DNA from 3 places in the Niabella sp. ZPM-14 genome. Region 3 is predicted to be linked to each of the others. Evidence: riboswitches for the same ligand, from Rfam matches in the RefSeq annotation. Region 3 holds a riboswitch; each other region holds the start of a gene.

Region 1 (7,319 bases), 150 kb from region 3:
AAACCAAGCACAGTGGACTACATCAGAGAATATAAAAAATTTGTAAACAGTTATTATTTCAATGAGGCGATACGCATCACTATTGGAATTACCTTACCTGCTATTGCCTTCAGTTATTTTGACAAACTGGAAACAGGACTGATCCTGTCGATCGGCGCCATGGCTGTCAGCACTTCTGATATTCCGGGGCCTATTCATCAGCGGCGCAATGGCATGTTGGTATCCACGTTACTGATATTCCTGGTTTCCGTTATTACCGGCTTTATCAACCACCATGTGTTGCTGCTGGGAATCGGCATTGGCGTGTTCTGCTTTGCATTGAGCTTTATAGGAGCCTATGGCGCGCGTGTCAATTCTATTGGGTTTGCGGGCATACTGATCATGATACTAACCCTGGATATGCAGGGCGATGGCTGGAACGTACTTACGCATGGCGTATTCCTACTGATCGGTGGTTTGTGGTATATGACCCTCAGCCTGGCACTCTTCGGGGTGCGGCCATATAAGATTATTCAGCAGGCCCTGGGTGACAACATCATTGCTATTGCAGACTATTTTAATACCCGCGCCTTATTTTATAACAAGGGCGCTGATTATGACAAGATCTATAAGATGCTGATGGAGCAACAGCAGCAGATCCAGGATAAACAAACCCTGCTGCGTGAAATGTTGTTTAAAAGCCGCAATATTGTTAAAGAATCCACTGTTACCGGGCGAACGCTGCTGATCATCTTTGTAGAGTCGATTGACCTGTTTGAAAAGTCTTCTGCAACTTTTTACAACTATGAGTCAATGCACAAGCGCTTTGACGAAAGCGGCATCCTGTCTGCGTTTCAGCGCATGATCTATGTGATCGTGGATGAGCTGCACCAGATCGGATTATCGGTACAAAGCGGCCGTCCGCCCCGCGCTTCCCGGAAGCTGAATAACGAATTGAAAATACTGCAGACTGCGTACGAGGATTTTGTGAAAAAATACCGCACGCCGGAGACCTTTGATGCACTGGCTAATATGCGCAAGCTGCTGCAATCGGTAGAAGAGATCACCCTGAGGATTTATACGCTGCACCACTACACCCGCTATGACCGGAAGAAGGTTAAAGCTTATAAGTTGTCCGGAGACTATGAACGTTTTGTCACGAAAACGGACCTGGATATCGATATTCTGAAAGAAAACTTTTCGCTTAAATCGAATAGCTTCCGGCACGCACTGCGGGTAACACTGGCCTGTGTGCTAGGCTACACGATCGCGCACCTGCTGCAACTACAATACAGTTATTGGGTATTACTGACGATTATTGTGATCCTAAAACCTACTTACAGCATCACGCGGCAACGCAATTATCAAAGGTTGATCGGGACCTTTGTGGGCGCCCTGATCGGACTCGCGCTCCTGTTTTTGATCCCGACGCAAAACGGAAAATTTGTAGCGCTGATCTTGTTAATGATCATTACGTATAGTTTCATGCGCACCAAGTACCTGGTAAGTGTGATTTTCATGACGGCTTATATCATGATCTTTTTCTACCTGCTGAATAGTCATTCTTTTTACGAGATCTTTAAAAGCCGGCTGATTGATACCACGGTGGGCTCGATTATCGCGTTCGTGGCGGCCTATGTACTGGTTCCCTCCTGGGAAAAGACGCAGCTGAATACCTACATCACCAACGCGCTGAAAGCGTCGAAGCAATACTTTGAAACTGTAGCCACCACTTTCGCTACGCAAACGCTGAACGACCTTCAGTATAAACTGAGCCGCAAGGATGCTTTTATTGAACAGGCTAATTTGTCGGGCGGCTTTACGCGGATGATGAATGAACCAAAGAGTAAGCAAGGCGATATCAAGAAGATCCACCAGATGGTGGTACTGATCTATACGCTTAACTCGCACATTGTATCGCTGGCAGGGTTTGCCCGAAATTTCACAAACAAATATGGAGATGAAGACTTCCATGCCATCAAGGAAGACATTATCGGGGAACTGGAGGAAGCATTATTGCTGATCGCACACAAAGAGGTGACAGAAGTGACTCATCATGCGCCGATGGAACTGAAGGATGAGCTGAACGAACTGGTTTCAAAAAGACGGCACGAGCTGCAGCAGGGCCTTGTGGACACGGAAACACGGAATATGCTGGTGGAATTTAAACCGATCGTTGATCAGTTTCTCTTTATCAGTCGCATTGCCGGCGACATTAAAAAGCTGGCAAAGGACTTTTAAACCCTGGCGGTTGGATTTGGCGCTCCAGGCGAGTTTCAAGAAGAAAAAACAAACTTTCTGAAAGTGTGGAGATGGCTCAACTCCGCTTCGCTGCATTTGCAATGACGATATTTTAATGATGTCACCAATTAACTGGTATAGCAAGGCGCAAACCAACACGTCGTAATGGAGGCTCCCATTGAGCATTCAATGCCAAATTCAAAACCTAAGTTATCACTAATCCAATGTCAGCAAGCCGTGCTGGCTGGCGGTGAAGATATCCCGGAATACCCGGTTGATCTCAGAATGCTTACCCGTGGCGGCTAAACCACAGTAAGGATACAGGCTTGCCACTGCTGACCTGCAATCCCGGACCAACTGTCTGCTGATCTTCGCGATCTGCCGGGTGCTTTTCGCGGTCAGCTTTCCCTTAGCTACTAATTCATTCCAGGACACGGCTGTATGATCATATAGTGCCTGCGATAGCCGGTCGGTTTGGTCCTGTCGTGCCTTCAGTTCTTCACGGATGGCCTCATAGTTGCCATCTCCCAGCTTCGGCCGCCGGTCTTCCAGGATGCTGTCCATCAGTTCATAAAAGTGCCGGGTCATCCCGAGCGTATTGACCGCGATGGTTGCTTCTGCAAACGGCATGAAAGGATACTTATAAATATCAAGGTCTAATGTCGGATGTTGCTCGTCAATTATAAAACTGCGATCACGCTCCACCTCAAGATCCTTCACGCTGAAACTATGACCGGCAGTGGCTTTCAGGCCCATGGTGTCCCAATCCTCGTGAATGGTCACCTCTTCCTTTTTGAAGAAGAACGATCTGACCACGGGAGTTCCATCAGCATCGACGACAGGAACGCCGTTTTTTTCGATGCGGCAATTGGCTGTAAAATGGGTAAGATGAGGCGCCCCGGTGGCATATCTCCAATGGCCGGTCACCCGATAGCCCCTTTCAGTTTCCCGCGCAATGCCACTTACGGCGCCGCTTCCGCCAAAACAAACCTTCCGGGAAGAAAAGATCCTGGCACCTTTCTGCGCATTAATATATCCTGCAAAAAGATTGGCGCCTGCACACAGCGTTACTGTCCAACCCAGACTGCCGTCAATATACGCCAGCTCTTCCTCATATTTCAGCGCTTCGGGAAGATTAAGCCCGAGCCCACCCCAATCACGAGGCAGGAATAACTTAAACCATTTCTCGCGATATACTGTTTCGAGTAGCGCAGGAGTCAATGAGCCTCGTTGCTCAGATAATGAGCAACGCTTTCTGAACTCCTGTACCTGTTGCTTATTCAAAACTAAAGTCACTTATTGCTGTTTTTTGCTTAACAATTTTATTCCATTGGATATATCCCATTACAGCTATGATGAACAGGAATAAGGTCAGTATGGCATATAAAGGCAATCCTTTATAGATCAGCAGCGGGATCGCAAAGGCGTTGCTGACATTGAGGAGGATCCAATTCTCTATTTTTCTTTTGGCAAGCAGCCACATGCCTGCCCAGGCGGTGGCGCTTACCCAGGAATCAAACACGGGTACTGTTGAATCGGTAAAATTGACGAGGACGCCGTATAAAATGGTAAATGCGACAACGACAATACCAATCGTTTTCAGCCAGTCTGACCGGCTGGCGCGTGTGATCTCCGGCACTTCGTGATTTTTTCGCCTTTCCCACCACCACCATCCATAGATACTCATCACGAAATAATAAAGATTGAGCGCGCTTTCTGCATACAGCCCTGATTGAAAGAAGATATAGGTGGAGATAGTAACAGCAATGATCCCGCAGGGATACAACCAGATCTTATTGGCCTTTGCTAACAGCACTTCAGCTACCCCAAATCCAACGCCCAGCCACTCGAGAAGGGGTACAGCTTTCAACTGATTGATAAATGTCTGGGTCCACTCGCTCCAATTCATAATCGATACGTTTGATGAAGACCCACGGAGATGCAAAAAGTATTTGTCTGTTCCCTACGCCGGCATTACCCGGATCAGGTTATTGGGTATGATCTCAGCCTGTAATATTAAGGCACCCCATGAGTGAAGGCAAAGATAGCGTATTAAAATTTTCAGCCGGTATTTTTGCCTTTTAGCTATTTTCAACAACTATCACTACTGTGAAAATGCACGACACACCTGAACATATAAAAAAGCTACAGTTGAAAATATGGCTGCAAAAGCCGCCCGGAGAACGCTTGTACCAGGCGCTGAAAAGCAACGAGGAGATATTTTGGCCTGGAAGAAAGCGAAGGAGCAACGGCCGCCCAACTCAATGAACGAAAACGAAAAAGAGATTTAACATGCTAAGATCCGGATCATCCGTTGATTGGCACCTGGAAAATGTATGACATGAGAAGTAACAGAGGCGTTGCTGATCCCGCAGGATATTTCTTTTTACGGTTTAACGCTGACCGTTCCCGCTGCGGTCGACACCACATGGACGTACTACCGCAAAGTGAAGTAACAGGGGTTCAGACAATTCGCCTGCCGGTTTTCACGGCTACTTCGGAGCCTTCCGCAAGGATAACGGATACCGGGCTAGCTTCATTTAAAAACGAAAAGCGGTCACCATACAACAAGTTGAAATCAACGTCGATCGTATAGTTGAGTACATCATAGGCCATCCACCTGGGATGTTGCACTTCGTATGCTCCTGTCCTGGTTTTTCCTTTTTGTGTATATCCCCAGTAATGTTCGGTGATGAATTCGGCTTCGCTACCTGGTAATATCTGGGCGGCATTGGCTTCGGTTAATAATTCAATCCGGTGCCATCGGTTTTTCTTCCAGCTGTAAGAAACGCTTAAGCGCCCGTCTTCCGTGTCCAGCGAGTGTTTCATTGGTAATCTTTCATAGTGTTCACCATAAAAAGTATTGGCTACCCAGGCCAGCGCTGTCCTGGGCACCATCTCCCTGATAAAAACAACGCCGCGCTTCCATTCTGCACCATCTTTGTATTTCACGTAAAATCTCAGGTTGACCTCTTCAAAATTGACGTGTCCCGGAACCTTTATACCTGCCAGCCTGGTATTCAGAAACAGGAACCCCACCAGGCTCACATAGCAGGTATCTTCCCATATATCTAATTCGGTTTTGTATGGAAGATAGTCCTTCAATATTTCCGGATCTACAGCATAATTAGCCATCGCGAGCTTCCGCCATTCGGCGGTTAAAAAGGTAGACATAGATCTTTAAGTTTCTCTTTATCGCAATCAGCGCTTCCTGAGTGTGTTCATCGATCACTTCATGCCTTCCAGCTCTTTCTGCAGCCGGAACATTTCGTCACGCAGCCGGGCAGCTTCCATGAAATCCAGGTCACGCGCGGCTTTTTCCATCTCCTTTTTTGTCCTGGCGATAGCTTTTTCCATTTGAGGGATGGTCTTGTAAACCACCTCCTCTTCGGCTGCAACGGTCACCAGGTCCTCATCAAACCCGATTGCCAAAGGTTCTTTCTCATCAAAACCTTTAATATCTAAAACACTGGTCTGCTTGAATACATCTTCCTTGGATTTAGTCACCGTACGCGGCGTAATGCCATGTTCTATGTTATAGGCGATTTGTTTCTCGCGGCGTCGATTGGTTTCATCAATCGTACGCTGCATGCTGCCGGTCATCGTATCCGCATAAAATATCACCAGGCCATCGACATTCCGGGCTGCACGGCCCGCCGTCTGCGTCAGCGATTTTTCATTCCTTAAAAAGCCTTCTTTATCAGCATCAAGGATCGCTACCAGGCTCACTTCGGGCAGATCCAGGCCTTCCCTTAATAAGTTCACGCCTACCAACACATCGATCTCGCCTAACCGAAGCTGCCGCAGTATTTCTACACGCTCCAAGGTATCCACTTCGCTATGAATATACTTTGATTTGATATTGATGCGATGCAGGTATTTATCCATTTCTTCAGCCATACGTTTGGTCAGCGTAGTCACCAACACGCGATCACCTTTTTTGACACGTTTATCGATTTCGTCCAAAAGATCATCGATCTGGTTGATGCTGGGCCGCACTTCAATGGGCGGATCGAGCAGGCCTGTAGGCCTCACCACCTGTTCGGCAATTACGCCACCGGTTTTCTCCAGCTCGTAGGTGTCCGGTGTTGCCGACACATAAATGACCTGGTTTTGCAGGCTTTCAAATTCATGAAAATTCAGCGGGCGGTTGTCCAACGCAGAAGGAATGCGAAATCCATAATCTACCAGTATCAACTTACGGCTGCGGTCACCACCATACATCCCGCTGATCTGCGGCATTGTCTGGTGACTCTCATCAACGATCATCAAATAATCTTTAGGAAAATAATCTAACAGGCAGAATGGTCGCGTGCCGGGGCTTCTGCGGTCGAAGAACCTCGAGTAGTTCTCGATGCCGTTGCAATAGCCCAGCTCTTTGATCATTTCGATGTCATATTCCACCCGCTCTTTGATGCGCTGCGCCTCGATCAATTTACCCGTGCTGCTAAAGTATTCTACCTGCGCTGCCATCTCATCCTGGATCTCATAGATCACCTGTTGTATCATGTCCTTTGGCGCTACATACAGGTTAGCCGGGAAGATAGCAGCATTTTCAATCTTGCTGATCCGCTTGCCACTCGCTATTTCTATGTTTTCGATCTCTTCGATCTCATCTCCGAAAAAGGTAACCCGGTATCCGTGGTCTACATAAGGGAGATTGATATCTACCGTATCTCCTTTCACCCGGAAGGTGCCCCGGTTGAATTCAATGGTGGTCCGGGTGTACAGGGAATTGACCAATCCATGTAAAAAAGCCTGCCTGGAGATGGTCTGACCGCGATGGATGCGGATAATGCTGTTTTCGTAATCCGCCGGATTTCCCGCACCATAGATACAACTCACTGAAGCAACAACGATGATATCACGACGCCCGCTTAATAAACTGGTGATGGCACGTAACCTCAGCTTGTCCAGCTCTTCATTGATGGCCAGGTCCTTTTCTATGTACGTGTCACTAACCGGCAGGTAGGCTTCTGGCTGATAATAATCATAATAAGAAACAAAATATTCTACCGCATTATCGGGGAAAAACTGCCTGAACTCACCGTATAGCTGGGCCACCAGCGTTTTATTGTGTGTAATAATCAGGGTCGGCC
Region 2 (7,319 bases), 2.2 Mb from region 3:
TAGTTTCATAAAACAAACAATAGGCTATGGCAATAAAAATTACTGATGAGTGTATAAACTGTGGAGCGTGTGAACCTGAATGTCCGAATAACGCCATTTATGAAGGAGGCGTGGAATGGGCCCTTGCTGACGGTACTTCTGTGAACGGAACCTTTACCTTAATGAATGGAAATGTGGTGGATGCGCATTTTAAAAATGAACCCCTTGCAGTGGACACCTATTATATTACACCCGATAAATGTACGGAATGCCAGGGCTTCCACGAGGAGCCGCAATGTGCTTCTGTATGTCCGGTAGACTGCTGTGTCCCTGACGAAATGTACCAGGAGACTGTAGAAGCGTTAATGGAAAAAAAAGAAAAGTTACACATGTAATTAATTTTGCAGGCGTTAACCATGAATACACATATTAAAGAAGCAAAGAAGTATATTGCTAACGCGAAAGAATTACTCGCGGAAAAGGCAAAAAAAGAGGATTATTTATACACTGATAAAAAGTATGTGAAACTGGCGGGTCACGCTGCTTATAGCGGCGTGTTAGTAGCGTTGGACGGAGTTTTTGACGAAGCTAAAAAAGGGCGAAAGGATGTTAAGTGGTATCGGGATCATTTAGCCAGGAAAAATAAAAAAATGCTGGGCTATTTCAGCAGTGTTTACGATACACTCCACTTAAGTATGGGTTATGACGGCAATCCCAATGCTAAAGTGGCCAAAGCTGGTTTAGACGATGCGGAACGCCTCATAAAATGGGCCCAGACGATGAGTGCAGCTGATTAATTTTAAGTTTATAATTTACTGTATGCCACTTATGTCTTTGAGCCTGGGTGGCATATTTATTAGCGATCCCCCTCAAGTTACAGGACCCGGGATCATCCAGGTGGATACAAATTAAACCAATCGAATGAAGAAAAATATTGCGTTGGTAACGGGCGGTTATTCCGGAGAATCCGTTATCTCTTACAAAAGTGCTACGACGATCCAGAACAACCTGGATCGGGAAAAATACGAGGTGTACAAGATCGACATCACCCGGGACAACTGGTCCTACATCGATAACGATCAGCCGGCAGCGATCGTCAACAAGAACGACTTTTCTATTGACATAAACGGTCGGAAGATCCGCTTCGACGCCGTGCTTATCGCTTTGCACGGAACACCGGGGGAAGACGGGAAGCTGCAGGGCTATTTTGATATGCTGGGCATTCCATACACGGGATGCAGCGCGGCCACTTCTGCCATCACGATGAACAAAAGCTACACCACCGGCGTGGCCGGGACGGCCGGCATTCACGTGGCTAAATCAGCGCTGCTGTTCGATCATTCGCCCGTTCCGGCCGAAGAACTGTTGCAGCAGCTGTCTTTGCCGCTTTTCGTAAAGCCCAACAGCGGCGGTTCCAGCATTGGTATGAGCAAAGTGCTGAAAGCTGAGGAGCTACAGCCAGCCATCGAAAAGGCCTTTGCGGAAGACCAGCAGGTGTTGGTGGAAGAAATGATTGTCGGCAGGGAATTCACCATCGGCGTGTATAAATCGAAAGGAGCGATAATAACTTTACCGATGACTGAAGTGAAAGCCGATGACTCTAAAGTATTTTTCGATTTCGAGGCGAAATATGAAGGTAAATCCGTAGAAGTAACCCCTGCTCAGGTTGATGAAGCTATTGCTGAAAAAATCAGAGCCGCAGCTCGCAGGGTGTATGCCATCTTCAATTGCCGCGGTGTGATCCGCATCGATTTTATCTACAATGAAGAAAAAGGAGTGCCTTTCATGCTGGAAGTGAACACCATACCCGGACAAAGTGCCGCCAGCCTGGTTCCCCAGCAGGTAGCCGCCGCAGGTGGAAACTTAAAAGATTTTTATAGTTTGTTGGTAGATGAATGTTTTTTGTAAACAGTATATTTACCGAATAAAACAGCCGAATGTTCAGATTTATTACGAGTAAACCACTTTGGGTAAACATATTAGCGGGGGTATTATTAGCCATTTTACTCTTCGTGGGAGTGATCAGTTTGCTGGGATGGTTAACCAATCATGACGATGCGAAGACCGTGCCCGGCGTTACCGGCAAGTCTCTGGCGGAAGCAGAAAGGATCTTAAACGATGCAGGATTTACGGTAGAGATCCAGGATAGTCTTTACTTTGACACGTTGGCTCCGATGCAGGTGATCCGCCAGGTGCCTGACGAACTGGAAGTCGTTAAGTCCAGTCGAACCGTATATCTTACCTATAACAGGGCGCTGCCACCGCAAATTGAGATGCCAAATATCGTTGGGTATAGTTTTAGAAATGCACTCATGGTGCTGGAAAATGCCGGACTTAAAGTGGGCGACACTACTTTCAGACCGGATTTTGCCAAGAATTCAGTATTGGAGCAGTTGTATAACGGGGTGATCATTCAGCCAGGCGCGAAGATCCCCATGGGAAGTAAGATTGACCTGGTGATCGGTTCCCAGTTGAGTAATAGTATGTATGCGATTCCCAACCTGATCGGCCTTACCACGATGCAGGCCCGGCAGTTGCTCGAAAGCAAAGGAATTATGCTGGCGTCTATCATTCCCAACGCTGATGTAAGAGATACGGCCAACGCCTATGTGTACAGGCAAAGTCCTGAACGCTTCGATGACAATGGTAATGTGATCAGCATCAGGGCCGGCCAGGTAATGGATGTGTGGGTGAGCGTTACCGCTCCGGTCATCGATTCCTTGGGCGGCGGCGGACAGGAGTCTGAAGACAGTCTTGGTTTGGAGCAATAGCAAACGGTTCATTTTGATAATCAAACTTTAAATATTATGGAAACCATTACAGTTCAGCAACTCAAAGAACGAATGGACAAAGGAGAGAAAATTAATCTTATCGATTGTCGCGAGCCTGCCGAATACGAAGAGTACAACATCGGCGCGACATTAATTCCCCTGGGAGATATCCAGAACGGAGATCTGGGTGCCCTCGAAGGAAAAGAAGACGAAGAAATCGTTATTCATTGCCGCAGCGGCAAAAGAAGCGCTGCCGCCTGCCTGTACCTGGATTCAATGGGCTTCAAAAAGACCGTGAATGTAGAAGGCGGCGTACTGGCCTGGAAAGATGCATTCGAAAAAGAAATATAGCCGGTAATACTCCGGTAATGAGAAAAGCCCTGCGTGTTATCTGATACGCAGGGCTTTCTTTATAAGGTGATAGACTAACTTTAAAAAGTAAAGCTCAATCCGACGTTCCAGTTGGTGCCTGCCTGTGGAAAATAATAATTCTCTGTCGTTGTCACGCCGTCAGCCAGGTAGCTGAAAGTGTAGCCGTTGTTTTCATATTTTTTGTTAAACACATTGTTCACCATCAGTACCACGCTGATGTCTTTAAAAGTGTTCGAAGAAAACTGGTAGCGTAACCTCGCATCCGTCAATGCATACGGGTTAATGCTCCTTAATTTGTTTTGAGAGTTGTCCAGATATTGACGTCCCACATATTTTTCCAGGAGATCAATGTAAAAACGTTGTTTGCTCTCGGGCACCGTGAACGGTTCAAAAGTTATGGAACCTCCTGCAACGACATTGGGAGAAAAGGAAATGTCTGTATCGCGAAACGTTTCTGCCACCTGGCCGCCATTGTCATAATCGTCGCTGTATTGAACGATCTCCCTGATTTTGTTTCGGCTGAAAGTGGCGTTGGCCTGGGCCTGCAGCCAATGAGCCGGTCTGAATCCGGCCGTTAATTCTACTCCTGCGCGATAGCTGTCGTCCACGTTGGTTCGCGCATAAGCGCCCACATCGTTGATCTTGCCGGTAGCGATCAGCTGGTCCTTATATTTCATGTAATAACCATTGATGCCGGCTTCCCACGTCCGTACATTAAACTGATAACCCAGTTCCACATCGGTCAGTTGTTCGTGCTTGGGCGCCTCCGTTGTGTTGGCCTCGAAGTCATCGCGGTTAGGCTCTTTGTTGGCCAGGGCCACAGAGCCATAGACCTTGCTCTGCGCAGTATTCATATGTTTGATAACATAGCTTACACCGACTTTCGGATTAAAAAAAGTATAGTCATTATTGGAGAGCAAGGCCGGGTTTTTCCTAAAGCCATTGATATCATAGGTCACATGCCTGATCTGCAGATCGGCAAAGGCATACAGATTCGTGATGATCTCTTGCTGTAACTTGCCATAAACATTCACATCGTTTTTAAACGCAGTCAGGTTGTACCAGCGATAGTCCAGCGGAACGCCCACTTCGGCCCATTTTACAAAGCCATAATGTTTGGCATCATAGCGCGTGTAAGCGCCGCCAAGGTTTAGCGTTGTTCTTTCCTTGCTGTAATTGACGGAGAACACCGTTCCGTAATAATGGTTATCCAGCCACAACTGACGCGTCAGGTCGGTGTTGCTGATCACAGAATCCCCGATCACCGGATCGTTCAAACCGTAATCCGCAAAGGCGTCGCCTGCGCGGTATTCGTTGTAATAGCCTTTTCCTCTCGTCAGGAAGAAACTGAGATTGGAAGACCACGCGGAGTTGAATTGATGGTTCAGGAACAGTTGATAATAATCTTGCTGATAGTTATCCGTCTGGTCATTATAATAACGGCCATTACCCATGTCGCCAAGCGTATTGGTCCTTCTGCCTGCAGCATCCAGCTGACTTGAATAGTCCACCGTAGCCGGATCGTCTTCAGAGGTAAAAGAAGTTCCTATGCCATTCCAGGCCTGGCCTGTTTTTTCCTTTCCGCTCAATAAGTTGAATTTGATATTACTCTTTTCATCTTTAGAGGTCCATCCCGCCAGGAACTGCAGCGATTTAAGGTCACTGTTCGAGCGTTGGATATATCCGCTCGAATTGATCTTTGATAAACGTACGTCAAACTGGAATCCCCCGCGCAGCAGGCCGGTACCCGCCTGCAGCGTATGTTTCCAGGTATTGAAGGAGCCGTAGGCGTTGCTGATCGTCGCGAACGCCTCCTTACTCTGTTCGATATTATAAATGTTCAACGAAGCACCAAAAGCGCCGGCTCCGTTGGTGGATGACCCTACGCCGCGTTGCAGCTGAACAGAACTCGTCGAAGACGCAACGTCACCGAAGTTAACAAAAAACGCGCCTTGTGATTCCGGATCATTGACCGGGATGCCGTTAAACGTAACGTTGGTCCGGGCGATATCCGTGCCCCGGATGCGCATGGACGAATAACCTACTCCAACGCCATCGTCTGAGCTGATAACCACGGAAGGAATCTGGTTGAGCAGGTTGGGAAAGTTCTGTCCCAGGTTTTGTTTCGCAATGTCTTTCTTGCTGATGTTGGATACGGCGAATGGTGATTTCTCATTCAGCCGGGTGGAGCGGATCTCCACAGGAGCGAGGGTTTGAACGCTGTCTGACCGCGTGGTGTCAGTTTGCGCGAAAAGAGCGCTGCTTGCTGTTAATAACAAGCCGCCGAACATAAAAGTCCTCTTCATTTGTTCTTTCTTTAAAAGATTAAAAAAATTAATGAGAGGGGAATGCTGAAATGAGAAAGGAGTGATCTTCTTCCTTCCCTGCGCAGGCATTACCCTGATCAGGTTTACGGGTATTATCTCAGCTTCATCAATTGTGTGTAATTGAATCGGCACCCCGGGAAACACTGGGCTTTAAAAAAGCGGTGCGAAGATAGGGATTATAGACGATAGTCTGCGGACCATAGACCATGGTCCATTGACAATAGTTGACCGGCGACAGCAACTTGATAGACATGATAAAGCATCTATCGCCTGCCATGGTCTATAAACCATTGACCATTGACTAAAAGACCATCGACTACTTGATGATATTAAACAAACGCTTCCACCTGGGACCGTTTTCGTAGCTGAACCAGATCATCCAGGCTTTACCTACAATGTGGGTTTCGGGAACAAAGCCCCAGAAGCGGCTGTCCTGAGAGTTATGACGGTTATCGCCCATCATCCAATAATAGTCATACTTAAAAGTATATTGGTCTGTCGCCTTCCCATTGATAATGTAAGAGCCATTTTTGTTTTCGAGTGTATTGCCTTCGTAATTTTTAATAGCACGTTCGTAAATAGGGTAGTTGTCGGCATTAAGCGTAATGGTAACGCCTTTTTTGGGTATCCACAATGGGCCGTAATTGTCTACAGACCAATGGTGGGAGGTGTCGTAATAAGGAAACAGCTGATAATTATAGTCATCCGGGTCGCTGATTTCTTTAGTGATCGATTTAGGATCAACCACAGGTAAAGATTTCAAAATGTTCAGTTCGGTTAATGTCAGGTTGATGCGATATACGCCCTGTCCAACTGGCATGAAATCATTTCCATCGGGAGAAATGCGAATGCCGGATTCTTTTAAGAACTCGGGGTCAATCTGAACGTTGTTTTTTGCGAGAAACGTGTAATAAGTTGCAGAAGCAGGAGGGATATCTGCAGGTCTGTTGTTTACATAAAGGATTCCATCAACAATTTTAATGGAATCATCCGGAACGCCCACGCACCTTTTGATATAATTATCCGTTTTATCAACCGGATGCACAACTACAGGGAATTCCGAAGGGCTATTTAAGACATTAATGGACGATTGATCTCCTAATTCCGCAAACCGGCGTATTTGATTGTAAGGTCTTAATGACTCAAACCCGTCTGCATGGATTACCGTATCGCCCGCCGGAAAGTTAAAGACCACGCAATCATTGCGCTTAACAGGCGCAGCAAACCAGCGCGTATAGGGCAACTGGATCAGTGTAGAGTAAGACTTTGTATTGAGTTTAGGTAAGTAGTTGTGAACAAAAGGAACCGACAAAGGTGTATTCGGAATGCGGGGCCCATAGCTCAGCTTGCTCACAAACAAAAAGTCTCTTACCAGCAATGTTTTCTCCATCGAGCTGGAAGGGATCGTATAGGCTTCAAAGATAAAGGTCCGGATCAGCGTAGCCGCAATGATCGCAAAAATAGCAGCATCCACCCATTCGCGCCATCCTGGCTTCTTATGCTTCTGCACGCCTTCAGCGCCGATGAATCTTGCGTCTTTGTGATTGGCCAGCCAGGGAAAATAAAAGGGAGCGAGCAATGCAGCTGCGGCGTGATCCAAAAAAGAGAAGCGGCAAAAAACCTTGGCAAATTCGATAAATATACCGGGAGTAATGAACCATCCTACCACAGGGATCAACTGCCAGAACACCCAATGCTTCGGGCGTTGTGCAATATCCTGCATCACCCAGGTATTATAAAAAGGAACATAGGCCTTCCACGATGCTCTTCCCGCCTGTTTAAACAATTTAGACAAACCAAACGAGGGAAGAAATACGAGCAGTAAGCTTATTAGATAAATAATTAGCAATTGATTGAAAGGCATTGGCCG
Region 3 (7,319 bases):
TACGTCAAACTTTTCGGCAAAAGCGGTGGTAGAACCGAAGAATAAAGGCCCGAAGATTTCATAATGCTTGATGCCGTCCGCATCCAGGTATTTCCTGGCTCTGATCCTCTTGGCGCTTTCCCAGGCAAAAACCAGCGCAGCGATAATGACACCGATCAGTACGGCCAAAGCCAGGTTGTGCAGCCATACCGTTACCGCTGCCACCAGGATGCCAACGAGGATGTCGGCTTTCGGCATTTTATTGATGATCCTGAAGCTGGCCCATTCAAAAGTGCCGATGGCTACCATCATCATAACACCGACCAATGCCGCCATCGGCAAGCGCCCGATCAGCGGCGCACCAAATAAAATGATGGCCAGGATGGTGATAGCTGCTATAATGCCCGACAGGCGGGCCCTGGCGCCGGCTGACAGGTTTACAAAGGTCTGCGCGATCATAGGGCAACCCCCCATGCCGGTAAAGAATCCGTTCAATAAGTTGGCCGTGCCCTGTGCCAGGCACTCGCGGTTGCTGTTGCCCTTGGTGGCTGTCATTTCATCCACCAGGTTGAGGGTTAACAATCCTTCCGTTAGGCCCACGCAGGCCATGACCAATGCATAGGGAAAAATAATTTCTAAGGTTTCAAAGTTGAAAGGGATCGCGGGAATGTGAAAAGGAGGGAAGCCGCCCGCGACTGATGCGATATCGGCAACGGTTTTCGTTTGAATGCCCAGCAACTCCACCAGTGCAAACACAACGATGATCGCTACCAGAGAAGAAGGGATGGCTTTGCTGATTTTGGGAAACAGCAAAACCACTGCGATCGTGACGGCTACCAGGCCCAGCATCGTGTATAAAGTGGCGCCGGTAAGCCAGGCGCTCCCGTCCGCTATCTTGAATTGCGCAAGCTGCGACATGAAGATGATCACGGCGAGCCCATTGACAAAGCCATACATCACCGGTTGTGGCACCAGCCTGATAAATTTCCCGAGCTTAAAAATTCCGACAAGCAGTTGCACCACTCCCGCAAGCGCTACCGCAGCAAATACGTATTCGATGCCGTGCGACTTCATCAGCGCGATCAAGGTCACGACCGTTGCTCCTGCCCCGCCGGATACCAGTCCCGGCCTGCCGCCCAAGATGGCCGTGACCAATCCCATAATAAACGCGGCATACAAACCTGTAAGTGGCGGGAGGCCGGCCAATATGGCAAACGATAAAGATTCAGGGATCATCGTCATGGCCACGGTAAGACCGGCCAACACTTCAGTTCTGTAATCTACTTTTTGGGAAAAATCGAATAGTTTAATCAGGGGTGTCATATATAAACCGCAAAAGTAGTTAACGACGCCTAAACTATCGCTATGAACTGATTTCTGAGCGGTTGGACGTGTGTGTAACAGGCTTAAAATTTTTGTGTCGATGGATCGGATCTTTTTAACTTTAGTTTTTTCACTTAAACTCCTCTCGAAATGATGCGATCACTCGCCTGCACTCTTTTGGTATTTTTGTTTTTGCTCGCGGTAGCTCCGGTATACGCGCAGTCTGGCAAACCCTTCCGTGTCATCGCCTACTATTCCTCCGATGCGTCGGTTATCGACAATTATGCGGTGGAGCAACTTACTCATATCATTTATAGCTTTTGTCATTTACGCGGCAATAAACTGGCTGTCGATAATGCCCGGGACTCTGCGACTATCAGGAAGCTGGTCTCTCTAAAAGCGGCTCACCCGCGATTGAAAGTGTTATTATCCCTGGGGGGATGGGGTGGATGCAAAACCTGCTCCGAGGTGTTTGACACGCAGGCCGGGAGAATGGAATTTGCGGCTTCTGTAAAAGCGCTTGCGGACTACTTTAAGACCGATGGCATTGACCTGGATTGGGAATATCCCACGATTGAAGGTCACCCCGGCCATCCCTATAAGCTGGAGGATAAAGAAAACTTCACCGCGCTGGTAAAAGCATTGAGAGCGGCACTGGGCAAAAAGCAGGAAATCAGTTTTGCGGCAGGTGGCTTTTCAAAATACCTCAAAGAATCCGTTGATTGGAAAAGTGTCATGCCGATTGTCGATTATGTCAACCTGATGACCTACGACCTGGTCAATGGCGCCACGCCGCATACCGGTCACCACACGCCCTTGTACTCAACCAAAGAACAAACCGAATCGGCAGATGCCTGTGTGAGTTACCTTACATCTATCGGGGTGCCTGAAAATAAATTGATCATTGGTGCGGCGTTTTACGGGCGGAGCTGGGAAAAGGTCGAAAACGTGAACAGGGGTCTTTACCGGCCCGGCGTGTTTAAGAGCTTTATTCCTTATCGCATGTTGGAAAGCCGGATCAATAAAGAAAATGGGTTCAACTTTTACTATGATGAAGTGGCTAAGGCAAGTTATGCGTACAATGAAAAGGAGAAAATTTTCGCAACTTTTGATGACGCAGGATCTGTCGCTAAAAAGACGAAATACGCACTGGACAAGGGTTTAGGCGGTATTATGTTTTGGGAGCTGAGTCTTGATAAGCCCCGGGACGGATATTTAAAAGTCATTAACCAGACGATCCAGTCAAAAAAATAAACATAATATTATTAACAGATGTAGGATTGTTTTGTCTAATTTTTCCAGGGCAGGCAGATAGCGTGACACTGCCTCCTCGGACCTGTTAAAATTTCTTTTGCTAACGATAGCCCGCTCATCTATGCGCTAACAAAGCAACATTTGCCAGGCGTACAGCCGCGGATTAAAATGTTATGCATCCATATTTTCTTTTGCAATAAAGTTTTTACTACTTTTACTTCCTGTAGCACGGGGTGCCATTGGGCTGAGATTATACCCGCTACCTGATTTGGGTAATGCCAACGTAGGGATGCTAATGAAGGCTGACTTTCATTTTTATGCTCCATCCGTTGGTATACCCGCTGGATGGTTTTTTTTATTTGGTAACGGACGTTGATATAGTGGATCTCCGGATCAGGTACCAACCATTGTTCGTTAAAATAAGTTGACGCAATAGCAGTCGGCAACAAGCATAAAAGTAGTAACACATGGAGTCACGCGAAACATCTCTCGAATTAATTCCAGCCCATCAGCAAAGCTGGCAACAGCGGCCTGAATGGTTTTTCAACCGGGAGCATACTGACACTTACGAACAGTGGTATGAGGGCCGTTATAAACGTGCCGAAATATGGCAGAAAAAAGTGATGGAGCAATTGGTGTCCAAAGACAAAAGGATAAAGCAGCTGCTGGAGTTTGGCTGCGGCACCACGAGGTTCACCCGATGGTGGAAGCAGATCGGTATTGAAGCTACCGGTGGCGACATCTCCCCATTGATGTTATCACAGGCCCGGCATCTTTTTGACGGAGACCTGGTCATGGCCGATTCTCATTTCATGCCGTTTAAAGACCACAGCTTCGATGCACTGGCTTTCATCACCACTTTTGAATACTATAAAGATCCCGTCAAGGTGATCAGGGAGGCAGCCCGTGTTGCGAAGTGTGGCATTGCCATGGGTATGATGAACCGCAATTCACCTAAAGTGTTGCGCCGGAGGGTGCAGCAGTTTTTTGGCAAAAATCCATTTTATGTAACGGCGACCTTTTACACGCCTCAAAAGCTAACGGAGATTATCCACCAGGCGTTAGCCGGTAGAAAATATACGATCGAGTGGACCTGTACAGGGTTACCCAAATGGTTTCCGGTGCAGCAATGGGGATTACCGTTTGGTGACTTTTTCGGACTGTATGTGAGCTTAAACGATGTTGATGAATAGTGCGGAAACAAAAAGTCAGGGCAAGCTGGAAGCGGGTCTATTCGATCAGCTGCTGCGCAACCGCTACGGATGTCAGCGGCAGGAAGTAGTGGCTGGTCCGGCCTTCGGCGTAGATGTTTCGTTGGTGAATCTTCCGGGGAACATGACCCTGGCCATGGCCAGTGATCCGCTGTCGCTGATCCCGGCGCTTGGGTTGCAAGAGTCGGCCTGGTTGTCGGTGCATCTCATGGCCAATGACATTGCTACTACAGGCTATCCGCCCATGTATGCCCAGCTGGTGTTGAATCTACCTGCCGGGTTTTCAAAAAAGGATTTTTCTATCTACTGGGAGCATATTCATCAATATTGCGACGATATCGGAGCAGCGGTTACCGGCGGGCATACGGGCTTCATTGAAGGACAAGGCAGTACCATCGCCGGTGGCGGCACCATGATCAGTGTGGCGCCTGCCGGTCACATGCTCCTGTCGTCTTTTGCACAAGCGGGTGACGTGCTCCTGGTTACAAAAGGTTGTGCCATCTCCTCTACCGCTATCCTTGCGATGAGTTTCCCGGAAACGGTAAAGCAACACTGCGGGCAGGAAATATATCAGCAGGCCTGCAACGCGTTTTACAGCACCTCTTCTCTGAAAGACGCCCTGGTAGCGGTTAAAGCAAATGAAGAACAGCGGGCCGTAACCGCAATGCACGATGTTACCGAAGGCGGGGTGTTGGGAGCGATTTATGAACTGTGTAGCGCCTCAGGAAACGGAGCCGTTGTTTATGATGAGCGGTTACCCATTCATGAGGTGCAAAAAAAAGTATGCGCACTTTTTTCTTTGGACCCCCGGCGTTGTATCGGTGCCGGTGCGATGCTTGTCTGTTGTAAAAGGCCGTCTGTCGCGTCGCTGATTCAACGGCTGCAGGACGAGGGAATTGAATGCGTGGAAGTAGGGGTATTGACAGAGGCTGACCAAGGCATTCATATCGTTGAGAATGGCGAGGCCCACCCCCTGAGCTATCAACCGGAAGATCCTTACTGGGCTGCGTTTTCAAAGGCGTACGGGCAAGGATGGAAATAAGATATGCTGATAAAAGATAAAGAAATGACCATAAAAATTTTCGGGCAAATTCATACTTAAATCGATGAAAACTTTCATGCAACATTCCCTGCCCGTTCGGTCAGGTGGGCTTGTGATAAAAAAACAAAAAATATACACATGACACAGCCGGGTATTTATTTGGTAGTAGATCCGTCGATGGATCGGCAGCAGCTTCTTGATGTTTTAAAGAAAGTGGTGTCACATAAAATCGTAGCGATACAGGTCTGGGATCATTTTCCCGCCAATGAAAGTCCGGTATCGCTGGTGAAGGAGATATGTTCGATAGCTCATGAAATGAATATTCCGGTCTTCATCAACAATCAATGGGAGCTGCTTGAGAAGACCAGGCTGGACGGGATTCATTTTGACGAAATGCCTTCAGACCTGCAAGGCATCAAATGGAAGCTAGGTCGAAAATTGCGATGGGGCATCACCTGTAATAATGATTTGTCGGTGGTGGAATGGGCAGCTGAACATCATGCCGACTACATTTCGTTTTGCTCGATGTTTCCTTCGGCCACTGCCAACAGTTGTGATCTGGTTTCTTTTGACACGGTGCAAAAGGCAGCGACCCTTTTCAAAGGACCGATCTTCCTGGCAGGCGGCATCACTCCGGTAAACATGCAACAATTGAAAGCATTGCATTATACCGGTGTAGCGGTAATATCGGGTGTGATGAAAAGCCCTGATCCGGTGGCAGCCGTTGATGATTATTATAACAACTTATAAAAACCTGATATGAAACCTGAAACGATCAGTAAATTATGCTGTCCTTTTGACAAGGACGATCTGGAATTAACGACCATTGCCAAAGATCTCGAAGGCCGTGTGATAGAAGGATATTTCATTTGCAGTAACTGCAGAAGGTTATATCCGATTGTTAAAGGAATACCTATTCTCAATCCGGATCAATACCGCGATTTTAAACTGGAGCAGCCACTGCTGGGCAGATGGAAAGAGTCTCTGCAGGGAAAGAATATCAATTACTTCTTATTAAGCGAAAACCCCGGATAACGGGGTTTTCAATTTAAGTTGCCCAGGCTTTGTCGCCTTTTTTATAAGGCATACATGCCTCGTATCTGCCTGGTACTGCTGAGTATCTTAATGCCTTGGTAGCGCCCGGCTCTGAAGTAAAGAATCCCAGGAGCGTCAGCTCCTTCATCATGCTGAAATAATGTTTAGCCAAAGTGGCCCGCATATAACCAAAGTTACCTTTCGTTTCTGCAAGTGAATCTTTTATTTTTTCCTCTTCAGCGAGTTTTTCCCTCTTTGTCTTGTAATCATCTGTATCGGTATATTCTTTTGCTTCTTTATCTAAAGCGGTCAAAAGCTCTGCCCTTTGCTCCGGCTGCATTTGCATAAAGCCATTGCCATATTTTTCTTTGCTGCGCTTTTCGATTGTCTCCAAACCGCTTCTGAATATCTTTTGATCTTCAGGTGTATAGCAATCGCGCACCATCACGCTCATAAAAGCGCCTACCTGTGCGTCTTTAGCTCCGGGTGTGGAAGTTCTGGGCAGTATCGTTTCCCCGATCTCGTCGAGATAAGCGACTTCTTCCTGGTTGAAGAAATCAGGCAGTGGTTCGGCGCCGGCTTCACCAGCTTCTTTTTTTGGCGTGGTCTTGCACCCTGTCTGAATGAACAATTCTGCTCCCAATACAGTACCACCCATGAGAAGGGCTACTCTTTGTACGGCTTTTCTTCTGTTCATGATTTGTTATTTAGTAGGAGAGATGATAGTTGACAGTATAAAAAAGTAATCTGTCGTTGTGCGTATCATCGTCTGTCTTTTAAGATTAATTTGTCGTTCCTTAAATGTTTATATCTGGATTGGTCTTTGACAGGCTGACCGACTGTAAAACGTGCCGTCTGTTATCAATCAGCTACTGTCTGTTTCTTAGATATTTCCTTTTTTCAGTTCGTTTACGGCAAAGTCTGCAGCTCTTGCAGTCAGCGCCATATAGGTAAGAGACGGATTTACACAAGCTGCACTTGTCATGCAAGCGCCGTCTGTAACAAACACGTTCTTACAATCCCATACCTGGTTGTTGCCATTCAGTACTGAAGTTTTAGGATCGCGACCCATTCTCGCTGTGCCCATTTCGTGGATGCCTTGTCCGAATCCATATTCGCTTTCGTAGGTACGAACATCTTTCAGACCAGCAGCTTCCAGCATCTCCGCTCCGTCATTCATCATATCGGCGCGCATCTTCTTCTCGTTCTCTTTTATCTCTGCATCGATATTCAACACGGGTAAGCCCCATTTGTCTTTCACGTTTTTGTCCAGCGTTACTTTATTATCGTGGTATGGCAATATCTCTCCGAATGCACCTAATCCCATGGTCCAGGATCCGGGCTCAGACAATGCTTCTTTCAATTCTGGTCCTACGCTGTATTCAGCGATATGACGCTGCCAGCCCTGGCGGCTTGCGCCACCCTGGTATCCGAAACCTCTCAGGTAGTCGCGTTTGTCGTTGCCGATATTGGCA

What was found. Region 3 has a riboswitch for thiamine pyrophosphate ahead of ACU37H_RS08750 (class I SAM-dependent methyltransferase). Riboswitches for the same ligand answer to the same signal wherever they lie in the genome.
Region 1: linked by a shared signal. The riboswitch ahead of pnuC (nicotinamide riboside transporter PnuC) and the one ahead of ACU37H_RS08750 (class I SAM-dependent methyltransferase) in region 3 are both predicted to bind thiamine pyrophosphate.
Region 2: linked by a shared signal. The riboswitch ahead of ACU37H_RS18260 (TonB-dependent receptor) and the one ahead of ACU37H_RS08750 (class I SAM-dependent methyltransferase) in region 3 are both predicted to bind thiamine pyrophosphate.

Annotation. Positions count from the first base shown of each region.
Region 1 covers NZ_CM181148.1:2,196,582-2,203,900, forward strand. The annotation lists gene ACU37H_RS09365 (FUSC family protein) at 13-2,220, shown strand; gene ACU37H_RS09370 (acyl-CoA dehydrogenase family protein) at 2,437-3,516, opposite strand; gene pnuC (nicotinamide riboside transporter PnuC) at 3,497-4,129, opposite strand; TPP riboswitch at 4,164-4,259, opposite strand; gene ACU37H_RS09380 (hypothetical protein) at 4,380-4,511, shown strand; gene ACU37H_RS09385 (YqjF family protein) at 4,684-5,394, opposite strand; gene uvrB (excinuclease ABC subunit UvrB) at 5,449-7,319, opposite strand, start outside.
Region 2 covers NZ_CM181148.1:4,278,591-4,285,909, forward strand. The annotation lists gene ACU37H_RS18235 (4Fe-4S dicluster domain-containing protein) at 27-374, shown strand; gene ACU37H_RS18240 (DUF5618 family protein) at 396-776, shown strand; gene ACU37H_RS18245 (D-alanine--D-alanine ligase) at 901-1,887, shown strand; gene ACU37H_RS18250 (PASTA domain-containing protein) at 1,917-2,750, shown strand; gene ACU37H_RS18255 (rhodanese-like domain-containing protein) at 2,787-3,101, shown strand; gene ACU37H_RS18260 (TonB-dependent receptor) at 3,182-5,428, opposite strand; TPP riboswitch at 5,486-5,595, opposite strand; gene lepB (signal peptidase I) at 5,766-7,313, opposite strand.
Region 3 covers NZ_CM181148.1:2,047,466-2,054,784, reverse strand. The annotation lists gene ACU37H_RS08760 (SulP family inorganic anion transporter) at 1-1,302, opposite strand, end outside; gene ACU37H_RS08755 (glycoside hydrolase family 18 protein) at 1,453-2,556, shown strand; TPP riboswitch at 2,776-2,863, shown strand; gene ACU37H_RS08750 (class I SAM-dependent methyltransferase) at 3,024-3,749, shown strand; gene ACU37H_RS08745 (AIR synthase family protein) at 3,742-4,809, shown strand; gene ACU37H_RS08740 (thiamine phosphate synthase) at 4,948-5,559, shown strand; gene ACU37H_RS08735 (Trm112 family protein) at 5,569-5,844, shown strand; gene ACU37H_RS08730 (gluconate 2-dehydrogenase subunit 3 family protein) at 5,858-6,541, opposite strand; gene ACU37H_RS08725 (GMC oxidoreductase) at 6,728-7,319, opposite strand, start outside.